Regions from separate parts of the Bradyrhizobium sp. IC4060 genome, predicted to be linked through region 2. Evidence: predicted binding sites of a transcription regulator. Region 2 holds the regulator's gene; each other region holds the start of a gene.
What was found. Region 2 encodes PhoB, which activates phosphate uptake and scavenging genes when phosphate is short. Its sites were predicted from a motif close to TGTCATNNANCTGTCAT; they were not measured.

Region 1 (7,567 bases), on a different contig from region 2:
GTCTCCGGAGAGACGTTCTTGGCTTCGTATTCGAACGCAACGTGACCTTCACTCATGGTCTCGACTCCTCTGGAACACTAAGCGGTCGAGTCCGCTACTCGTTCCATTATTCGTGCTCATTGATAGCGATTGTCTTAACGATCCGCTCCGGTTCAGGCCGGGCCAGATCGATCGACAACAGCCCGTTCTTCAGATCCGCACCCAGCACCAGCATCCCCTCCGCCAGCACGAAGGTGCGCTGGAAGTGGCGCGCGGCGATGCCGCGATGGATGTATTGCCGGGTCTTGTCGTCCTGCTGCCGCCCGCGGATCACGAGCTGGTTTTCCTCAATGGTTACATCGAGTTGGTCGCGCGTAAATCCGGCGACCGCCAGCGTGATGCGCAAACGCTCGGGCTGGCCGTCCGTGCGGTCGCACCTCTCGATATTGTAGGGAGGATAACCGTCGGCGCCTTTGACGACCCGATCGAGCACGCGCTCGATCTCGTCGAAGCCCAGCAGGAAGGGACTGGAGAGCGTTGGAACACGAGACATAGTTTACAAAGTCCTCGCAGAAAGCGACTTTGGTGCATCAGGGCCCGCGAGCGGCGCCCCTTGATCAGCAATATGGGCATGTTCCCCTGTGGGTTCAAGCAGGTAGCGGGAGAGGCTGTGGACGGGCCACTTTCCGCCAAGCCCGAGCGCCTGGTTCGTCATGTTGGCATGACGCGTCGTGCGAGGCGATTTATCCCAACGAAAACAGAGCCCCTTCTACTGTGCATGGGGTTGTTTTCGCACCTTTGTCGTCGGGCCCCGGAGCCGCTCAGCCCTTGAGCCGCGTCCGCCCGTCGTCACTGAACAGATGCAGCTTCGCCCGCACCGCCGCGACACGGATTCTCGCGCCGATGGCGGGCGCTTGGGTTCCGGGAATGCGGACGATGACCTCGCCGGGCGGCAGCTCGCCGGGCGTGGCGGCGACGCGCTGGTCCTCCTGCTCGCGGGAGCCGTAGACGAAGGTCTCGGCGCCGACGCGCTCGATGGCTTCGACGGTGAGCGGCAGGGCGAGGCCGCCGGCCGGCGTCTCGTCGGTGATGACAAAATCCTCCGGGCGGATTCCGACGATGCCGGCATCGGCCGCGGCGCTGCCGGCGAGCTGCGACCGGATCTCCTCGGGCCGCGTCGACATCAAGTTCATCGGCGGCGCGCCGATGAAGGAGGCGACGAAGGTCGTCGCCGGCTTCTCGTAGATATCAAGCGGATTGCCGACCTGCTCGACCTGGCCGCCGTTCATCACCACGAGGATGTCGGCCAGCGTCATCGCCTCGAGCTGGTCATGGGTGACGTAGATCGACGTCGTGTTGAGCCGGCGCTGCAATTTGCGGATCTCGACCCGCATCGCGATGCGCAGCTTGGCGTCGAGGTTGGACAGCGGCTCGTCGAACAAAAACACCTTCGGCTGGCGCACGATGGCGCGGCCCATGGCGACGCGCTGGCGCTGGCCGCCGGAGAGCTGGCGCGGCTTGCGCTCCAGCATGGCGGAGAGCTCGAGCACGCGCGCGGCTTCCTCGACGCGGGTCTTGATCTCGGCCTCGGCCATGCCGCGGTTGCGCAGGCCATAGGCCATGTTGTTGTAGACGCTCATATGCGGATAGAGCGCGTAGTTCTGGAACACCATCGCGATGTCGCGATCGGCGGGCTCTACTCCGTTGACGACGCGGCCGCCGATGTCGATCTCGCCGCCGGTGACCGTCTCCAGCCCCGCGACCATGCGCAGCAGCGTGGACTTGCCGCAGCCGGAGGGGCCGACCAGCACGCAGAACTGTCCGTCGCCGACATCGACGTCGACGCCCTTGATGGCCTCGAAGCCGCCGGGATAGGTTTTGCGGACGCTGCGCAGGGTGACGTTGGCCATAAGTCTCTACTTCTCCGTCTCGACCAGGCCGCGCACGAACAATTTCTGCATGACGACGACGACGAACACCGGCGGCAGCATGGCCAGCACGGCGGTTGCCATCACGATCGGCCATTCGGTCAGCGCGTCGGTGGTGGTGATCATCTTGCGGATGCCGATCTGGATGGTCTGCATGTCGTCGCGCGTGGTGATCAAGAGCGGCCAGAGATATTGATTCCAACCGAGGATGAACAGGATCACGAACAGCGCCGCCATGTTGGTGCGCGACAGCGGCAAGAGCGTATCCCAGAAGAAGCGGAAGGGGCCGGCGCCGTCGATGCGCGAGGCCTCCAGCAGCTCGTCCGGCACGGTCATGAAGAACTGGCGGAACAGCAGCGTCGCGGTGGCCGATGCGATCAGCGGCAGCGACAGGCCGGCATAGCTGTCGAGCATGTGCAGGTCGGCGACGATCTTGTAGGTCGGATAGATGCGGACTTCGACCGGCAGCATCAGCGTGATGAAGATCAGCCAGAACAGCGCCATCCGGAACGGGAAGCGGAAATACACGATCGCATAGGCCGAGATGATCGAGACCGCGATCTTGCCCAGCGCGATCAGCAGCGCCATCACCAGCGAGTTCAGCATCATGTTGCCGACCGGCTCGCGGGTCGAGCCGCTCGTGCCGATGAAGATGGTCTGGTAGTAGGTCTGGAAGAAATGACCCCCGGGCAGCAACGACATCTGCCCGTTGGCGATCACCGCGTTGTCCTGGGTGGACGCCACGAAGGCGAGATAGACCGGGAAGGCGACGATCGCGATCCCGATCCAGAGGATGATATGGGCAATGTAGCGCCGAAAGCCTTCTTCCTCGACCATCAGTAGGTCACCTTGCGTTCGACGAAGCGGAACTGGATGCCCGTCAGCACGATCACCATGATCATCAGGATCACCGATTGCGCCGCGGAGCTGCCGAGGTTTCCGCCGAGCAGGCCGTCGGTATAGACCTTGTAGACCAGCGTCTCCGTCGACTTGCCCGGACCGCCGCGGGTCATCGTGTCGATGATGCCGAACGTGTCGAAGAAGGCGTAGACGATGTTGACGACCAGGAGGAAGAAGATGGTCGGCGACAGCAGCGGGAAGATCACGGTCCAGAACCTGCGCATCGGGCGGGCGCCGTCGATCGCAGCCGCCTCGATCACGCTTCTGGGGATGCTCTGCAGGCCGGCGAGGAAGAACAGGAAGTTGTAGGAGATCTGCTTCCAGGCGGCGGCCAGGATGATCAGCGCTGCGGCCTGGTCGCCGTCGAGCAGTGGATTCCAGTCGATGCCCAGCGCCCGCAGGTAGCGCGAGAGCACGCCGAGCGAGGGATGCAGCATGAAGATCCAGAGCACGCCGACGACCGGCGGCGCCACCGCATAGGGCCAGATCAGCAGCGTGCGGTAGAGCATCGAGCCGCGCAGCGGCTTGTCTGCCATCACGGCCAGCAGCAGCGCGAACGACAGCGACGACACCGCGATCGCGAACGAAAAGAAGAAGGTGCGCAGGATCGCCTCGAAATAGGCGGGCTCCTTGAACAGCTCGATATAGTTCTCGAACCAGACGAAGCTGGTCGACAGGCCGAAGGCGTCCTGCAGCAGGAACGACTGGATCATCGCCTGCAAGGCCGGCCAGTAGAAGAAAATCAGGACGATCGCGAGTTGCGGCGCAACCAGCGCATAGGGCAACAGCTTCGATTGGAAAATGGCTTGCTTTTGCATGATGCCCCAGCGCGGCAGGCCGGGGGACCGGCCTGCCGCTTGTCGCCTTACTTCACGGCGGTCTTTTCGAACTGGCGCAGCATGGTGTTGCCGCGCTCGACGGCCGCGTCCAGCGCCTGCTTGGCGGTCTTCTTGCCGGCCAGCGCCTGCTCGATCTCCTCCGCCCAGACGTCACGGAGCTGCACCATGTTGCCGAGGCGCAGGCCGCGCGAATTCTCGGTCGGCTCCTTGTTGGTCAGCTCGAGCAGCGGCGTCTCCAGATAGGGCTGATCCTTGTAGAAGCCATCCGCCTTGGCCTTCTCATAGGCTGCCTTGGTGATCGGCAGATAGCCCGAGGCCTTGTGGATGTAGACTTGGCGATCGGTGTCTGAGAGGAAGGAGAAGAATTTGGCGACGCCCTTGTAATCGTCCGCCGGTTTGCCGCCCATTACCCAGAGCGAGGCACCGCCGATGATCGAGTTCTGCGGCGCGCCCTTGGCGTCCGGGTAATAGGGCATCGGCACCGCGGTGAAGGCAAACTTGGCCTGCGCCTTGACGTTGCCGAAGAACGCGGACGAGGTCAGGTAGAGCGGACATTCGCCCGACGTGAAGCGGCCTTCGCCGGTGTTGGTGCGGCCGGCATAGTCGTAGGTCTTGTCCTTCTGGAGCTCGACCAGATTTTCGAGATGCTTGACCTGGAGCGGACCGTTGAAGGACAGCACGGTGTCGAAACCGTCGAGGCCGTTGGCCTTGCTGGCGAGCGGCACGTTGTGCCAGGCGGAGAGCTGCTCGAGATTGACCCAGGTGACCCAGGAGTTGGAGAAGCCGCAGGTGGCGTGGCCGGCCGCCTTCAGCTTCTTGGCGGCGTCGAACACTTCGGGCCAGGTCTTCGGCACCTCGACATTCGCTTTCTTCAGTGCGTCGAGGTTGACCCACATCACGGTCGAGGACGAGTTGAACGGGAAGGACAGCATCTCGCCCTTCGAGGTCGAGTAATAGCCGGTGATCGCAGGCAGATAGGCCTTCGGATCGAACTTCTCGCCGGTCTCGGCCATCAGCTTGTAGACCGGCTTCACGGCGCCGGTCGCTGCCATCATGGTGGCGGTGCCGACCTCGAACACCTGCATGATGTGCGGCGCGTTGCCGGCGCGGAACGCGGCGATGCCGGCGTTCATCGTGTCGGCGTAGTTGCCCTTGTAGGTCGGGATCACCTTGTAGTCGCTCTGCGTGGTGTTGAAATCGTTGGCGAGCCTGACGATGACGTCGTTGTTGGCGCCGGTCATCGCGTGCCACCACTGGATTTCGGTCACGGCAAGCGCCGGCGACGCGCCGAGACCAATTGTGAGTGCGACGGCCGCCGCCGTGCCAAAATGTCGAAGAGCCATCAAGAACCTCCCTTGCCCGTCACTAAAGAAGCGCTTGCGCTAGCAGCGCCATATGACGTTCACATGACTGTGTAAGCGGGAGAAACGAAAGCAGCAAGCGCGGCCAAATGGGAAGTTGTCAAATAGGCCAAGACGGAGCCGTCAGCCAACTCGTTCGCGCTGCACATGCGTGCGCGCGCCGCAGTGCGGCATTGAGATGAGGCACTATCGTGCCGCGGGCTCCGAACCTCTCCCACTTGCAAGCGGGAGAGGGAGCGCACCACCGTTGACGCTCGCCTTAGCTCAGCGTTTCCGCTCGGGACCGCAGACCGTGCCTTTTTCGACCATCGCGTCGATCTCGGTCTTGGAATAGCCGAACTCGCCCAGCACCTCGGCCGCATGCTGGCTGAATTTCGGCGGCACGCGGCGCAGGCTCGGCTTGCTGCGGTCGAGCCGGATCGGCGAGGCCACGCCCTTGTACCAGTCCTTCTCGATAATATCGCCACGCGCGATCGTGTGCGGATTGGTCAACGCCTGGTCGATCTTCTGCACGGGACCTGCAGGCAGGCCGGCCGCGAGCAGGCGGTTGCACAGCGGCTCGGCCTCGTGCTGGCTGAACACGGCGGCAAGCTCGGCGCGCAGTGCCTCGCGATTGGCGATGCGGTCCTTGTTGCGGGCAAAGCGCGGATCGGTGCCGAGCTCGGGCTTGCCGATCTCCTTCGCCAGCTTGCGGAAGGTGCCGTCATTGCCGACGCCGATGAAGATGTTGTCGGTCTTGGTCGGGAAGATCGCGTAAGGCACGAGGTTCGGATGCTCGTTGCCGGTGAGACCCGGCGGCTTGCCATGCATGAAATAATTCGCGGTGTGCGGATGCATGATGGCAAGGCCGGTCTCGTACAGCGTCGTCTCCAGGAACTGCCCCTTGCCGGAGCGCTGCCGCTCCGACAGCGCCATCAATATGCCGATTGCCGCATAAAGTCCGGTGGTGATGTCGACCAAGGGCACGCCGATCCGCATCGGCCCGCTCTCGGGCGAGCCGGTCGCCGCGATCATGCCGGTCATGGCCTGGATGATGGCATCATAGCCGGGGTTGCCGCCGCGCGGGCCGTCGGCGCCGAAGCCGCAGATCCGGCAATGCACGAGGCGGGGATATTTCTTGCTGAGGACGTCGTTGCCGATGCCCCATTTCTCCAGCGTGCCCGGCTTGAAATTCTCGATCAGGACGTCGGCGGTCTCCAGCATCTTGAGCAGCACGATTCGGCCGCCCTCGGAGGCGAGGTCGAGGCCGATCGAGCGCTTGTTGCGGTTGATGCCGACGAAATAGGCCGCATCCTCCTCGTGGAACGGAGGGCCCCATTCACGCACCTCGTCGCCCGCGGGCGGCTCGACCTTGATCACGTCGGCGCCGTGGTCGGCGAGGATCTGGGTGCAGTAGGGACCGCCGAGCACGCGCGTGAGATCGATGACGCGCAGTCCGCTCATGGCGCCCGTTGCTGCTTCAGTCATGCCTTCGCTTCCCTGTGTCGATCATTGGCTCACAGGCCTAGCGAGGTTTGTTTGCGCCGGCAATGGCGCCGAGCGTGGAGCCGCATGCGCCGGCGTGCAGCCATGCCGCGGGGTGGCAAATTCCCTCGGATGCGGCCGGCCCGAGGGGGGATTCCCGGGCCAGCCAATCCGCGCTGCCGATCAGACCACCGTCAGGCGAACGTCGACATTGCCGCGCGTGGCATTGGAGTACGGGCACACCTGATGCGCCTTCGCCACCAGCGCCTCGGCGTCTGCGCGGGCAAGGCCCGGCAGCGAGACCGCGAGGTCGATATCGAGGCCGAAGCCGCCCTCGGAGCGCGGGCCGATGCCGACGGTCGAGGTGACCGAGGCGTCGGCAGGCACCTTCGGGCCGCCCTGCGAGGCCACGAACTTCATCGCGCCGATGAAGCAGGCGGCATAGCCGGCCGCAAACAGCTGCTCGGGATTGTTGCCAGCGCCGCCGCCACCGCCGAGCTCCTTCGGCGTGGTGAGCTTGACGTCGAGCGCGCCGTCGAGGGTCGCAGCATGGCCGTCGCGGCCGCCGGTGGCCTTGGCGCTGGTCTTGTAGAGGACGTTCACAGACATTGTCGTCTCCTCGGGTCTTTCCGGGTTGGGGTGCAAGCTTTATCGCAGACAATTAGATTGCGCGCAATCTAATTCGTCGCGCCTCACATTTAATTGTTCGCAATTGAATCTGGCGCCGGCCGGGCCCAGAATGGGAGAAACGCGCAGGATTCTTCATGGCCCGGAAATCAACGGCGGTAGACCCGCTTCGTCTCGACAACCAGATCTGCTTCGCGGTCTATTCCGCTACGCACGCCTTTAACCGCGTCTACAAGCCGCTGCTCGATCGGCTCGGCCTGACCTATCCGCAATATCTGGTCATGCTGGTGCTGTGGGAGCGCGACGACGTGCCGGTCAAGGAGATCGGCGAGAAGCTGTTCCTGGATTCGGGCACGCTGACGCCGCTGCTGAAGCGCCTCGAGGCCGCCCATCTCGTCAGGCGCACCCGCTCGCGTGAGGACGAGCGCCAGGTTCTGATCGGACTGACGCCGCAGGGCCATGCGCTGAA
Region 2 (7,567 bases):
AGATCCAGGCCAAGACCGTGACCTTCGGCGCCACCGACGCGCCGCTCAAGGCCGAGCAGCTCGAGAAGGACGGCCTCGTCCAGTGGCCGATGGTGATGGGTGCCATCGTCCCCGTCGTCAATATCGAGGGCGTGAAGCCGGGCGAGCTGGTTTTCGACGGCGAGACCCTGGCCAACATCTATCTCGGCAAGATCACCAAGTGGGACGATGCCGCGATCAAGAAGCTCAATCCCAACGCGAAGCTGCCGTCAGAGGCCATCACCGTGGTCCGTCGTTCGGACGGCTCGGGCACCACCTTCAACTTCACCAACTATCTCTCCAAGGCCAGCGCGGACTGGAAGAGCAAGGTCGGCGAGGGCACCGCGGTCGAGTGGCCGGTCGGCGTCGGCGCCAAGGGCAACGAGGGTGTGTCGGGCAACATCAGCCAGACCAAGAACTCGATCGGCTATGTCGAATACGCCTATGCCAAGCAGAACAAGCTCACCCACACCGGTCTCGTCAACAAGGCCGGCAAGCCGGTGCAGCCGACCGTCGAGGCCTTCCAGGCGGCCGCCTCCAACGCCGATTGGTCCAAGGCTCCCGGCTATTACGTCATCCTGACCGAGCAGCCCGGCGAGAAGTCCTGGCCGATCACGGCGGCGACCTTCATCCTGATGCACAAGTCCGCCACCGACAAGGCGGCCGCGCAGGAAGCGATCAAGTTCTTCCGCTGGGCCTTCAAGAACGGCGGCAAGATGGCCGAGGAGCTCGACTACATTCCGATGCCGGACAGCGTCGTCCAGCAGATCGAGAAGACCTGGGCTGCCGAGATCAAGAGCTAAGGCGCTATATGTGTCCCGGACACGGTTCCGGGACGCTGCAAGATCTCCGCTCCGGATCGGCCTCCTGCCGCATCCGGAGCGCGCCACCAACAACAAGCGTACATAAAACGGGTATAGGGGATCGGCGTGGCTGAGATGGCTGTTGAGAGCAATGTGATTGATGCTGCCGGTCCATATGATCGCGCCAAGGCCTTGAGCGCGTTCAAGCTCGGCGACGTCACCTTCTACTGGATCACGCGGTTGTCCGCGATCTCGGTGCTGCTGATCCTCGGCGGCATCATCATCTCGCTGATCGTCGGCGCCTTCCCGGCGATCCAGGAGTTCGGCATCTCCTTCCTGTGGACGCAGCGCTGGGCGCCCTCGGCCGATCCGCCGGTGCTCGGCGCGCTCGGGCCGATCTACGGCACGCTCGTCACCTCCTTCATCGCGATGCTGATCGCCATTCCCGTCGGTCTCGGCATTGCGATCTTCCTCACCGAGCTCTGCCCGCAATGGCTGCGCCGCCCGATCGGCATGGCGGTTGAGCTGCTCGCCGGCATCCCCTCGATCATCTACGGCATGTGGGGCTTCTTCGTGCTCGGCCCGTTCCTGGCCAACACCTTCCAGCCTTTCATGATCAGGGTGTTCGACGGCGTCCCCGTGCTGGGCGCGATCTTCGCAGGGCCCCCGTCCTATCTCAGCCTGTTCAACGCCGCGCTGATCCTCGCCATCATGGTGCTGCCCTTCATCACCTCGATTTCGGTCGACGTGTTCAAGACGGTGCCGCCGGTGCTGAAGGAAGCCGCCTACGGCGTCGGCTGCACCACCTGGGAGGTCGTCCGCAGCGTGGTGATCCCCTACACCCGCGTCGGCATCATCGGCGGCGTCATGCTGGCGCTGGGCCGGGCGCTCGGCGAGACCATGGCGGTGACCTTCATCATCGGCAACTCGTTTCGGATCTCCTCGTCGATCTTCGCGCCGGGCACGACGATTTCGGCGGCGATCGCCTCCGAATTTGCCGAGAGCGACGGCCTGCACCAGTCCGGCCTGATCCTGCTCGGCCTCCTGCTGTTCGTGCTGACGTTCTTCGTGCTCGCTGCCGCCCGTTTGATGCTGCTGCGCCTCGAAACCAAGGCCGGGAAGTGAAGCCATGAACCCGATCTATTCGCGCCGCCGCCGCTGGGACATCGTCATTCGCGGCCTCTGCATCGCAGCCGCCGCCTTCGGCGTCACCTGGCTCGCGCTGATCCTGGTCACGCTGCTCTACAACGGCCTGGCCGGGCTCAACCTCCAGGTCTTCACAGCTGACACGCCGCCGCCCGGATCGACCGAGGGCGGCCTGCGCAACGCCATCGTCGGTTCGTTGATCATGACCGTGATCGGCGTCGGCATCGGCGCGCCGCTCGGCCTGTTCGCCGGCACCTATCTCGCCGAGTACGGCCGCAACGACAAGCTGACCTCGGTGATCCGCTTCATCAACGACATTCTCCTGTCGGCACCCTCGATCATCATCGGCCTCTTCATCTATGGCGCGGTGGTGGTGCCGATGCGCGGCTTCTCGGCGATTGCGGGCGCGCTGGCGCTTGCCGTCATCGTGATCCCGGTCGTCGTGCGCACCACCGAAGACATGCTACTGCTGGTGCCGAATCCGTTGCGCGAAGCTGCCAGCGCGCTCGGCCTGCCGCGCTCGCTGGTGATCAAGCGTATCGCCTATCGTGCCGCGCGCTCCGGCCTCATCACCGGCGTGCTGCTGGCGACCGCCCGCGTCGCCGGCGAGACCGCGCCGCTGTTGTTCACGGCACTGTCGAACCAGTTCTTCAGCCTCGGCCTGAACAAGACGATGGCGAACCTGCCTGTCACCATCAACAACTTCGTGCAGAGCCCCTACGAGTATTGGAAGCAACTCGCCTGGAGCGGCGCGCTGTTGATCACCCTGACCGTGCTTGCCCTTAACATTGGCGCGCGCATCCTTGGCGCCGAGAGGACTGCAAAATGAGTGAAATGTCTGTTTCCGTCAGCGCGCCGACCGTTCATCCCGGCTCGCAGCCCCTGCCCGAGGCGCCCGCCAAGGTCACGGCGCGCAACCTCAACTTCTACTACGGCGACCACCACGCGCTGAAGAACATCAACCTGGCGCTCGGCACCAACCGCGTCACGGCGTTCATCGGCCCGTCCGGCTGCGGCAAGTCCACCCTGCTGCGCATCTTCAACCGGATGTACGACCTCTATCCGGGCCAGCGCGCCGACGGTCAGCTGTTGCTCGACCATACCAACATCCTCGACCCCAAGCTCGACCTCAACCTGCTCCGCGCCCGGGTCGGCATGGTGTTCCAGAAGCCGACGCCGTTCCCGATGACGATCTACGAGAACATCGCCTTCGGCATTCGTCTCTATGAGAAGATCTCCAAGTCCGAGATGGACGACCGCGTCGAGAAGGCACTGCGCGGTGGCGCGCTGTGGAACGAGGTCAAGGACAAGCTCAATGCCTCCGGCCTGTCGCTCTCCGGCGGCCAGCAGCAGCGCCTCTGCATCGCCCGCACCGTCGCGGTGCGGCCCGAGGTGATCCTGTTTGACGAGCCCTGCTCGGCGCTCGACCCGATCTCGACCGCCAAGGTCGAGGAGCTGATCCAGGAATTGTCCGAGAACTACACGATCGCGATCGTCACCCACAACATGCAGCAGGCCGCGCGCGTTTCCGACAAGACCGCCTTCATGTATCTCGGCGAGTTGATCGAGTTCGACGACACCAGCAAGATCTTCACGTCGCCGAGCGATCGGCGCACGCAGGATTACATCACCGGCCGGTTCGGCTGAGGAGACGGAACATGGGTTCTGAACATACCGTAAAGGCTTTCGACAGCGACCTTCAGGAGCTCACCCGCCTGGTCGCCGAGATGGGCGGCATCGCCGAGCGCATGATCGTCGATTCCGTCGACGCGCTGATCCGCCGCGACGTCGCGCTCGGCCAGCGCGTCGTCGCCACCGACGTCGAGCTCGACGCGCTGCAGAAGCGCATCGAGGAGCGCGCCGTGCTCACCATCGCCCGCCGCCAGCCGATGGCCGTCGACCTGCGCGAGATCGTCGGCGCGATGCGCGTTGCGACCGATCTCGAGCGCATCGGCGATCTCGCCAAGAATATGGGCAAGCGCGTCGCGGCGCTGGAGACGGATTTCCATCCGCTCAAGCTGTTCCGCGGCCTGGAGCACATGACCGACCTCGTGCAGCAGCAGGTCAAGTCGGTACTGGACGCCTATGCCGCGCACGACCTGCCGGCGGCGATGGCGGTGTGGAAGGGCGACGAAGAAGTCGACGCCATCTGCACCTCGCTGTTCCGCGAGCTCCTCACCTACATGATGGAGGATCCGCGCAACATCTCGTTCTGCATCCACCTGATGTTCTGTGCCAAGAACATCGAGCGGATCGGCGACCACGCCACCAACATCGCCGAGACCGTGTTCTACATGATCGAGGGCCAGGCGATCACCGACAAGCGGCCGAAGGGCGACATGACGACCTTCGCCACGACGGTGCCGAACACCTGACGACTTAAGGAGCTACGACCACATGGGCGCACGCATTATGGTGGTTGAGGACGAGGAAGCTCTCACCGAGCTTCTTCGCTACAACCTCGAAGGCGACGGCTATGACGTCGAGACGGTGATGCGCGGCGATGACGCCGACACCCGCCTCAAGGAGCACATTCCCGATCTGATCGTGCTCGACTGGATGCTGCCGGGCCTGTCAGGCATCGAGCTGTGCCGGCGGCTTCGGACCCGCCCCGAGACCAAGCAGCTGCCGATCATCATGCTCACCGCGCGCGGCGAGGAGAGCGAACGGGTGCGCGGGCTCGCGACCGGCGCGGATGATTATATCGTCAAGCCGTTCTCGGTGCCGGAGCTGCTTGCGCGCGTGAAGGGCTTGCTCAGGCGCGCGAGCCCCGAGCGCCTCGCCACCGTGCTCGCCTATGGCGATATCGAGCTCGACCGCGACAAGCGCCGCGTGGCGCGCTCGGGCCGGCCGATCGATCTCGGTCCGACCGAATATCGCCTGCTGGAGTTCTTCCTGGAGCATCCCGGCCGCGTGTTCTCGCGCGAGCAGCTGCTCGACAGCGTCTGGGGCCGCGACATCTACATCGACGAGCGCACCGTCGACGTGCATATCGGCCGCCTGCGCAAGCTGCTCAATCTCGGCCGCGAGCAGGACCCGATCCGCACCGTCCGCGGCGCCGGCTACGCGCTGGACGATCGCTTCGCGAAGGCTGAGCAGACGTAAGGCGCCAGCGACAGCTGGTTTGGCGAACTGCGGCGCCGATCTCGGCCGTCATCCCGGGGCGCGCGCAGCGTGAGCCCGGGATCTCAGCGCGAGCGCTTGCGCTCTTCGCGATTAGCCACAGGACGTGGTTTGGCGAAGACTCGGAGTGACCATCTCGCGCAACGATTGCGCCCCGCGGTTACGGATCCCGCATTCGCGGGGATGACACCGAACGATTGGGAGCCGTCATCGTGTGACGGCTGCAGTCTTGGCGATCAAGCTTGGCGATCAAAGCTTGGCGATCAGGGAATTCCGCAAGCTCACCGCGTGCCCGGTTTCGGTGCTGCGCGACGGCGGTCCGCTGCGGGCTGATAGGCCACGCGCGAATGCTGGGCGCAGTAGGGCAGGCCGGAGAGCGCCTTGCCGCCGCAGAAGAAGAAATCCGGGCTCGAGGGATCGCCGACCGGCCAGTGGCAGGTCGCCTCGTTCAATTCCAGCAGCGACAGCCGCTGGCTCATCGGCACCACGTTGTCGTAGGTAACCGGCTCGGCTTCCAACTCGACCTCGAAGGCCTGCGCCAACGCGGTGTTGCCGCGCGCGACGGGGCGGGTCACCCGCATCATATGCTGCGCGGGCCGTGCCTTGCGCGGCCGCGGCGCTGCCGATGAAGGGCTCTTGGCGCGGCCGGACAGGCCGAGCCGGTGCACCTTGCCGATCACGGCATTGCGGGTCACATTGCCGAGCTCCGCCGCGATCTGGCTGGCCGAAAGTCCGGCCTCCCAGAGCTTCTTCAGCTGCTCGACGCGATCATCGGACCAGGTCAAAACCGTCATTGCACCCTTTCCCTCGCTGCGCGCCTGCCATCCTGGGGCCTTCGCAGCGAATGCTTTAGCCTTGAAAAACCCGTGCCGTCAGAATCCCTTAAGGCTCGCCGGGCGCGCTCAAGACGCCCGAACGTTTACGCCGGTACATGAGGACTTCTGGGATCAGAACTGCTGCACGAGATGTCGTATCTGACAGTCCAAACGCTACAATATGGCGTGACTCCCGCGCAAGAGTCCGCCGACTCGCTTCCACATGTTCCGTGGTGAAAAACCCGCAAAATCGGCACCGCAAGACTACGGAATCAGCGTTTCGCGAGGCTTTCCGGGCGGCATTGACACCCGTCTTGCCAGGCATAAGATAGTGCCACGTGCCGCCCTTAAAAGGCGGCACGTTTCGTTTTCCGGGGCCGGTCGATGGTGCGTCGCGCAATGCATGCCTCACACCGTCCGCAACATTCAAGTGACGTCATGACTAACAGCGCAGCGCCGCATTTGCTCCCCGTTTTCGCCAGGGCCGACCTCGGTTTCGAGCGCGGCGAAGGCTGCTGGCTGATCGCGACCAACGGCGATCGCTATCTCGATTTCACCTCGGGTGTCGCGGTGAATGCGCTCGGCCATGTCCATCCCGCGCTGGTCAAGGCGTTGCAGGAGCAGGCGACCAAGCTCTGGCACATGTCGAACCTGTTCCAGAGCCCTGACGGCGAGAAGCTCGCAAGCCGCCTCTGCAATGAGAGCTTTGCGGACTTCGTGTTCTTCTGCAATTCCGGCGCCGAGGCGCTGGAAGGCGTGATCAAGCTGGTGCGCCACCATCACTTCTCCAAGGGGCATCCGGAACGTTACCGCATGATCACCTTCGAGGGTGCCTTCCATGGCCGCACGCTGGCGACGCTCGCCGCCACCGGCTCTGCGAAATATCTCGAGGGCTTCGGTCCGCCGATGGACGGCTTCGATCAGGTGCCGCACGGCGACCTCGACGCCGTGAAGAAGGCGATCGGTCCGCACACCGCCGGCATTCTCATCGAGCCGATCCAGGGCGAGGGTGGCGTTCGTTCTGCACCTCACGCCTTCCTGAGGGCGCTGCGCGAACTCTGTAACGAGCGCGGCCTGTTGCTCGCCTTCGACGAGGTGCAGACCGGCATGGGCCGCACCGGCGAGCTCTTTGCCTACAAGCGCACCGGCGTCACACCGGATGTGATGTCGCTCGCCAAGGCGCTCGGCGGCGGCTTTCCGATCGGTGCGGTGCTGGCGACCGCGGACGCGGCGGCCGGCATGGGGCCCGGCTCGCACGGCTCCACCTTCGGCGGCAATCCGCTCGCGATCTCGGCTGCCAACGCCGTGCTCGATGTCATGCTCAAGCCCGGCTTCTTCGACCACGTGCAGAAGATGTCGCTGCTGCTCAAGCAGAAGCTCGCCTCCGTGATCGATCGTCATCCCGAAATCGTCAGCGAGGTGCGCGGCGAGGGCCTGCTGATCGGTATCAAGGCGGTGGTGCCCTCGGGCGATCTCGTCGCGGCGCTGCGCGCCGAAAAGCTGCTCACCGTCGGGGCCGGCGACAATGTCGTGCGCTTCCTGCCGCCCCTGATCGTCACGGAAGCGGAGATCGAGGACAGCGTCGGCCGGTTAGAGCGCGCCTGCGCTGCGATCTCCTCCAGCCAGACCAAGCGGGCGGCAAGCTGATGAGCACGACGCCCA
Region 3 (7,567 bases), on a different contig from region 2:
ACCGCCGTCAGCGTGCGATAGGTATCTTCCGAAAAGTCCTCGTGGCCCGGCGTGTCCAGCAGGTTGAAGACGAGGCCCTCGAACTCGAAGGTCATCACCGAGGTCACCACCGAGATGCCGCGTTCGCGCTCGATCTTCATCCAGTCGGATCGCGTGTTGCGCCGCTCGCCCTTGGCCTTGACCTGGCCGGCGAGGTTGATGGCGCCGCCGAACAGCAGCAGCTTTTCGGTCAGCGTGGTCTTGCCGGCGTCGGGATGGGAGATGATCGCAAAGGTCCGCCGCCTCGCCACCTCGGCGGCAAGCGGGGAACGGGCCGGCGATTCGGCTGTGGTGGCGGCGATGTCGGACATGGCGGGAGCGTGTGGCAGGGAAAACGGGCCTGATCAAGCCTCATTTGGTGATTGCGAAGGTGTCCGGCCAGCCCCATATCCCCCTTTTGGGAGGACGACCTCCCTGCCCATCAGCACACCAGCCGCGGGGACGACCCTGCCTTGAATGGAGGGTCGTCATGGCCTGGAGCATCCTGTTCGTCGCCGGTCTCCTCGAGATCACCTGGGCCATCGGCCTGAAATACACCGAGGGCTTTAGCAAGCTTGTCCCGTCCGCGGTCACGCTCGCGGCCATGGCCGGCAGCGTCATCCTGCTCGGATTTGCGCTCAAATCCCTGCCCGTCGGAACCGCCTATGCGGTCTGGACCGGCATCGGCGCGGTCGGCACCGCGACGCTCGGCATGGTTCTGTTCGGCGAGCCGGCGACGGCCTTCCGCCTCGCCAGCATCGGCCTGATCGTCGCCGGCATCATCGGACTGAAGCTCGTCACTTGACGAGCTGGACCACCCACCAGGTCAGCGCGGCCACGATGCCTGAGGCCGGGATCGTGATCACCCAGGCATAGACGATGGAGCTTGCGACGTTCCAACGCACGGCCGAGACGCGGCGGGCGGCGCCGACGCCGACGATGGCGCCGGTGATGGTGTGGGTGGTCGAGACGGGAACCCCGAGATAGGTCGCCATGAACAGGGTCACCGCGCCCCCGGTCTCGGCGCAAAAGCCCTGCATCGGGGTCAATTTCGTGATGCGCAGGCCCATGGTGCGAACGATGCGCCAGCCGCCCATCAGCGTGCCCAGCGCCATCGCCGCCTGGCACGACAGCACCACCCAGAACGGCACCGAGAACTCGCTGCCGAGATGGCCCTGCGAATAGAGCAACACCGCGATGATGCCCATGGTCTTCTGCGCGTCGTTGCCGCCATGGCCGAGCGAATAGAGCGAAGCGGAGACGAATTGCAGGATGCGGAAGGCGCGGTCGACCGCGAACGGCGTCGAGCGCACCGAGGCCCAGGACACGATCGCAACCAGCGCCATTGCGAGCAGGAAGCCAACCAGCGGCGACAGCACGATCGCCAGCACGGTCTTGGACAGGCCGCTCCACACCGCGGCCGAAATACCGGCCTTGGCCAAGCCGCCGCCGACGAGCCCGCCGATCAGCGCGTGCGACGACGACGATGGAATGCCGAGCGCCCAGGTCACGAGGTTCCAGACGATGGCGCCGACGAGGGCTGCGAAGATCACCTGGGCGTCGACGACCGCGGGATCGATGATGCCGGTGCCGATGGTCTGGGCGACGTGCAGCCCGAACACCAGGAACGCGATGAAATTGAAGAACGCGGCCCAAAACACCGCGAATTGCGGCCGCAGCACTCGGGTCGAGACGATGGTCGCGATCGAATTGGCGGCGTCGTGCAGGCCGTTCAGGAAGTCGAACAGCAGAGCGACGGCGATCAAGCCGACCAGGACGGGAAAAGCCAACGCAGCATCCACGGCGAGGCCCCTACGCTTTGCGCATGATCTCCGCGCAAACGCGTTCCGCGTTCGTCGCGAAGGAAAACCGCTGCACACTTTTCCGGATCATGCTCTAAACTTGCTCAATGACGATGCTGTTGATTTCGTTCGCAACGTCATCGAAACGGTCGGCCACCTTCTCGAGATGGTCGTAGATCTCGACCCCGACGATGAAATCCATCGCATTGCCGTCGCGATGCTTGAGGAACAGCTCCTTCAGGCCGATGTCGTGGAGATCGTCGACACGGCCCTCAAGCTTGCCGAGCTCCTCGGTGATCGCGGTCAGCATGGCGACGTTCTTGCCGATCTCCTGCATCAGCGGCAGCGCACGGCCGACCAGATTGGCGCATTCGATCAAGAGTCCGCCGATCTCGCGCATCGGCGGCTCGAAGCTGCGCACCTCGAACAGCATCACGGCCTTGGCCGTCTGCTGCATCTGGTCGATGGCATCGTCCAGCGACGTGATCAGGTTCTTGATGTCGCCGCGGTCGAACGGGGTGATGAAGGTGCGGCGCACCGCCGTCAGCACCTCGCGGGTGATATTGTCGGCGTCGTTCTCGAACTGGTTGACGCGCTGGCAATAGACCGGCGTCTCCTCGCCCCCGTTGAGCATGCCCTGGAGCGCGACCGCGCCCTGGATCACGGTCTGGGCATGGCGGTCGAACAGGTCGAAGAACCGCTCTTCCCTGGGCAGGAACGCACGAAACCATCGCATCATGGGGACAAACTACCGGTTGGAAAATGGTCAGGCCCGCAAGGGCTGTCACAAAACTGTCATAGACCATTTTCGATCCGCGCGCGTGTCGCCTCACGCCCGCGGAGCCGGATCATCCACCGCTTTCATGCATCAATGAAACTGATGCAATACCAGTTACTTAGAGCGATCGCCGGAAGTAATGCGCGATTTCGCCGACGACGCCGCGGCGGAAGGTGAGCACGCAGACCACGAAGATCGCGCCCTGGATCACCGTCACCCACTGGCCGAAGCCGGCCAGATATTGCTGCATGGCGATGATCACGAAGGCGCCGACCACGGGACCGAAAACGGTGCCGAGCCCGCCGACCAGCGTCATCAGCACGACCTCGCCCGACATCGTCCAGTGCACGTCGGTCAGCGAGGCGTTTTGCGCCACGAACACCTTCAGCGCACCGGCAAGGCCGGCGAGCGTCCCCGACAGCACGAAGGCCAGGAACTTGTATTGGTCGGTGCGGTAGCCGAGCGAGATCGCGCGCTGCTCGTTCTCGCGGATCGACTTCAGCACCTCGCCGAACGGCGAGTTGATGATGCGGAAGATCAGGAGGAAGCCGGCGAGGAAGCCGACCAGCACGACATAGTACAGCACCGTCGGCTTGGACAGATCGAGCACGCCGAACATGCGTCCCTGCGGGATGCCCTGGATGCCGTCCTCACCATGGGTGAACGGGGCCTGGAGATAGATGAAGTACAGGAGCTGCGACAGCGCCAGCGTGATCATCGAGAAATAGATGCCCTGGCGTCGGATCGAGATGTAGCCGGTGACGATCGAGAGCACGAACGCCGCGGCGACGCCGACGAGAATGCCGAGCTCGGGCGGCAGCGCCCAGACCTTCAGCGCATGCGCGCTGCAATAGCCGGCCGTGCCCAGAAACATCGCGTGGCCGAACGACAGCAAGCCGCCATAGCCGACCAGCAGATTGAAGGCGCAGGCGAGCAGCGCAAAGCATAGCGCCTGCATCACGAAGAACGGATAGACGCCCGTGAACGGCACCGCTGCGAGCAGCAGCGCCATCAATGCGAATACAATCATCTCGTCGCGCATTGCGCGCGGGGTCACAGGAAGCGTGTCGTCCGTCAGGGTTGTCATCTCAGGCCGCCCTTCCCGTCAATCCCGTCGGCTTCACCAGCAGCACCAGCACCATCAGCACGAACACGACGGTGTTGGAGGCCTCGGGGTAGAAATACTTGGTCAGGCCCTCGATCACGCCGAGCGCAAAGCCGGTGATGATGGAGCCCATGATCGAGCCCATGCCGCCGATCACCACCACCGCGAACACGACGATGATGAGGTCGGCACCCATCAGCGGCCGCACCTGGTTGATCGGCGCCGAGAGCACGCCGGCGAGCGCGGCAAGGCCGACGCCGAGACCGTAAGTGAGCGTGATCATGCGCGGCACGTTGATGCCGAAGGCACGCACCAAGGTCGGATTTTCGGTCGCGGCGCGCAGGTAGGCGCCGAGCTGCGTCTTCTCGATCAGGAACCAGGTCGCAAGGCACACCGCCAGTGAGAACACGACGACCCAGCCGCGGTAGATCGGCAGGAACATGAAGCCGAGATTCATGCCGCCCCTGAGCTGGTCGGGAATGGCGTAAGGCAGGCCCGAGGAGCCGAAATAGTTCTGGAACACGCCCTGCACGATCAGCGCGATGCCGAAGGTCAGGAGCAGGCCGTAGAGATGATCGAGCCCGGTCAGCCATTGCAGCATGGTCCGTTCCAGGATCATGCCGAAGATGCCGACGATGATCGGCGCCAGCAGCAGCGCCCACCAATAGTTGATGCCGCCGAGGTTCAACAGGAAATAGGCGACGAAGGCGCCCATCATGTAGAGCGCGCCATGGGCGAAATTGATGATGTTGAGCATGCCGAAGATGACGGCAAGCCCGAGACTGAGCAGCGCGTAGAACGAGCCGTTGATCAGTCCCACCAGTAGCTGAGCGTAAAGAGCCTGCATCGATCCCGCACCCGGTCCCTTCTCGTCGTTCCCCAAAAGCAAGCCGGCGCCGTTGCGCCGGCTCGCATCGTCACACTTACTTCTTCACGAGCGGACAGACGCTCTCGGACAGTGGCCGGAACGCCTGATCCGCGGCCGTCGTGCCGATCAGCTTGTAATAGTCCCAGGGCCCCTTGGATTCCTCGGGCTTCTTGACCTCGAACAGATAGGCCGGATGCAGCTTGCGACCGTCCGCACGGATCGTTCCCTTGCCGAACAACGCATCGTCGGTCGGCATCTCCTTCATCTTGGCGACCACCTTGGCCCCATCATGCGGATTGCCGCCCATCGCCTCCAGCGCCTTGAAGTAGTGCAGCAGGCCCGAATAGACGCCGGCCTGCACCATCGAGGGCATCGCCTTGTTCTTCATCCGCTCGGAGAAGCGTTTGGAGAAGGCGCGCGTGCCGTCGTTCATGTCCCAATAGAAGGTCTCGGTGAAGTTCAAGCCCTGCGCCACCTTCAGACCGAGCGAGTGCACGTCGGTGATGAAGAGCAGCAGACCCGCAAGCTTCTGGCCGCCCGAGACGATGCCGAACTCGGACGCCTGCTTGATGGTGTTGGTGGTGTCGCCGCCGGCATTCGCCATGCCGATGATCTTGGCTTTGGAGGCCTGCGCCTGAAGCAGGAAGGACGAGAAGTCAGCGGTATTCAGGGGATGCTTGACGTTGCCGATCACCTTGCCGCCCGACTTCACCACCACCGCGGCGGTGTCGCGCTCGAGGGCATGGCCAAACGCGTAGTCCGCGGTGAGAAAATACCAGGTGTCGCCGCCCGCCTTCACCAGCGCCTGCCCGGTACTGTTGGCCAGCATATAGGTATCATAGACCCAGTGGACCGTATTCGGCGAGCATTGCGCGTTGGTGAGATCCGACGTCGCCGCACCTGTGTTGATCAGGATGGAATTCTTCTCTTTGACGATATTGTTCACCGCCAGCGCAACGCCGGAGTTCAGGACATCCATGAAGATGTCGACCTTCTCGACGTCGATCCATTGCCGAGCAATCGTGGAGCCGATGTCGGGCTTGTTCTGATGGTCGGCGGAGATCAGGTCGAGCTTCCAGCCCTTAGCAGCGAGCCCGGAATCCTCGATCGCCATCTGTGCGGCGACGGTCGAGCCGGCGCCACCGAGATCGGCATAAAGTCCTGAATTGTCGGTCAGCACGCCGATTTTGATGTTCTTGTCCTGCGCGACCGCGCCGCCTGCCGCGCCGAGCGCCAGGGCCGTCCCGAGCAACATTGCCGAAATGCTGTGCTTCATAATCCGACCTCCCAATATTCCTTTGATAGTTACTCTCGATCGTCCGGCCTGCTCGGCTACACACCGAGATAGGTGTGGAGCTTGTCCATGTTGGCGGCAAGCTCCGAATTGGAAAACCCGTCAATGATCTTGCCGTGCTCGACTACGTAATAGCGGTCGGCGACGGTGGAAGCGAAGCGGAAGTTCTGCTCGACCAGGAGGATCGTGAAGCCCTCCTTCTTGAGCCGCGCAATGGTATGGCCGATCTGCTGGATGATGACGGGTGCAAGACCCTCGGTCGGCTCGTCCAGCATCAGAAAGCTCGCGCCGGTGCGTAGGATGCGCGCGATCGCCAGCATCTGCTGCTCGCCGCCCGACAGCTTGGTGCCCTGGCTGTTCAGCCGCTCCTTCAGGTTCGGGAACAGCTCGAAGATCTGGTCGAGCGGCAAACCGCCTTCGCGGACAACCGGCGGCAGCATCAAATTCTCGCGGACGTCGAGGCTGGAGAATATGCCCCGCTCTTCCGGACAGAAGGCGACGCCCATGCGCGCGATCTTGTCGGAGGTCGCGCGGATGATCTCCTGGTTGTTGAACTTCACCGAGCCGGTGCGCTTGCCGATGATGCCCATGATCGACTTCAGCGTCGTCGTCTTGCCGGCGCCGTTGCGCCCGAGCAGGGTGACGACCTCGCCCGCGTTCACGTCGAAGTTGATCCCGTGCAGGATGTGAGACTCGCCGTACCAGGCTTCCAAGTTGCGGACTTGCAAGATGTTCCCGCCAGTCGCAGCCCTGGCCGGAGCCTCGGCGATCGCTGTATCAGGCATGACCGGCTCCCAGGTAAGCTTCCTTGACGCGCTCGTCCTTGGTGAGCTCGGAGTAGTGGCCTTGCGCGAGCACCTGCCCGCGCGTCAGCACGGTGATGATATCGGAGAGGTTGGCCACGACGCTTAAGTTATGCTCGACCATCAGGATGGTGTATTTCGCGGAGATGCGCTTGATCAGCGCCGCGATCTTGTCGATGTCCTCGTGGCCCATGCCGGCCATCGGCTCGTCGAGCAGCATCATCTCCGGGTCGAGCGCCAGCGTGGTCGCAATCTCAAGTGCACGCTTGCGCCCATAGGGCATCTCGACCGCCGGCGTGTTGGCAAACTCGTTGAGGCCGACATCGTTCAACAGCTCGCGCGCGCGGTCGTTGAAGCGGTTGAGCACCGACTTGGAGCGCCAGAAATCGAACGAAGAGCCATGCTGGCGCTGCAGCGCGACACGGACGTTCTCGAGCGCGGTGAGATGGGGAAACACCGCCGAAATCTGGAACGAACGGACCAGCCCCATGCGGGCCACATCCGCCGGCGCCATCGCGGTGATGTCCTGCCCTTTGTACAGGATTTTCCCGGCCGACGGCTTGAGGAACTTGGTCAGAAGATTGAAGCAGGTCGTCTTGCCGGCCCCGTTCGGGCCGATCAACGCATGAATGCTCCCACGGCGAACCTTGAGCGCAACGTCGCGGACGGCGAAGAAGCCCGCGAACTCCTTGGTCAAGCCTTCCGTTTCGAGAATGAACTCATCGGCCAAACAGTTTTCCCCCTGCCCGCGCGCGGCGCGTGGCTGTCCTTGTTGCTTCGGCTGTCCGGAGGACTTGCAGCCCACCGGGGCGCCGCCTCCGGGCGCGGAATATGCCGGAGGTGACGGGGGTTAGGCAAGGCGGAAAGCTGAGCAGGTCAGGCCTCCGGCCGGGGTACAA

Region 1: the regulator PhoB is predicted to act here: its motif matches at 5,042-5,058, upstream of ugpB (sn-glycerol-3-phosphate ABC transporter substrate-binding protein UgpB).
Region 3: the regulator PhoB is predicted to act here: its motif matches at 2,603-2,619, upstream of I6F16_RS02860 (DUF47 domain-containing protein).

Annotation. Positions count from the first base shown of each region.
Region 1 covers NZ_JADYVJ010000008.1:90,948-98,514, reverse strand. The annotation lists gene I6F16_RS24410 (DUF1150 domain-containing protein) at 1-56, opposite strand, end outside; gene I6F16_RS24405 (Hsp20 family protein) at 107-532, opposite strand; gene I6F16_RS24400 (sn-glycerol-3-phosphate import ATP-binding protein UgpC) at 801-1,889, opposite strand; gene ugpE (sn-glycerol-3-phosphate ABC transporter permease UgpE) at 1,896-2,744, opposite strand; gene ugpA (sn-glycerol-3-phosphate ABC transporter permease UgpA) at 2,744-3,625, opposite strand; gene ugpB (sn-glycerol-3-phosphate ABC transporter substrate-binding protein UgpB) at 3,673-4,989, opposite strand; gene I6F16_RS24380 (CaiB/BaiF CoA-transferase family protein) at 5,272-6,474, opposite strand; gene I6F16_RS24375 (organic hydroperoxide resistance protein) at 6,655-7,080, opposite strand; gene I6F16_RS24370 (MarR family transcriptional regulator) at 7,236-7,567, shown strand, end outside.
Region 2 covers NZ_JADYVJ010000010.1:185,705-193,271, reverse strand. The annotation lists gene pstS (phosphate ABC transporter substrate-binding protein PstS) at 1-821, shown strand, start outside; gene pstC (phosphate ABC transporter permease subunit PstC) at 957-1,946, shown strand; gene pstA (phosphate ABC transporter permease PstA) at 1,951-2,796, shown strand; gene pstB (phosphate ABC transporter ATP-binding protein PstB) at 2,793-3,614, shown strand; gene phoU (phosphate signaling complex protein PhoU) at 3,626-4,342, shown strand; gene phoB (phosphate regulon transcriptional regulator PhoB) at 4,365-5,072, shown strand; gene I6F16_RS27890 (GcrA family cell cycle regulator) at 5,372-5,884, opposite strand; gene I6F16_RS27885 (aspartate aminotransferase family protein) at 6,344-7,552, shown strand; gene argF (ornithine carbamoyltransferase) at 7,552-7,567, shown strand, end outside.
Region 3 covers NZ_JADYVJ010000001.1:578,740-586,306, forward strand. The annotation lists gene I6F16_RS02845 (peptide chain release factor 3) at 1-350, opposite strand, end outside; gene sugE (quaternary ammonium compound efflux SMR transporter SugE) at 509-823, shown strand; gene I6F16_RS02855 (inorganic phosphate transporter) at 816-1,820, opposite strand; gene I6F16_RS02860 (DUF47 domain-containing protein) at 1,915-2,559, opposite strand; gene I6F16_RS02865 (branched-chain amino acid ABC transporter permease) at 2,717-3,685, opposite strand; gene I6F16_RS02870 (branched-chain amino acid ABC transporter permease) at 3,687-4,550, opposite strand; gene I6F16_RS02875 (ABC transporter substrate-binding protein) at 4,627-5,847, opposite strand; gene I6F16_RS02880 (ABC transporter ATP-binding protein) at 5,904-6,650, opposite strand; gene I6F16_RS02885 (ABC transporter ATP-binding protein) at 6,643-7,398, opposite strand.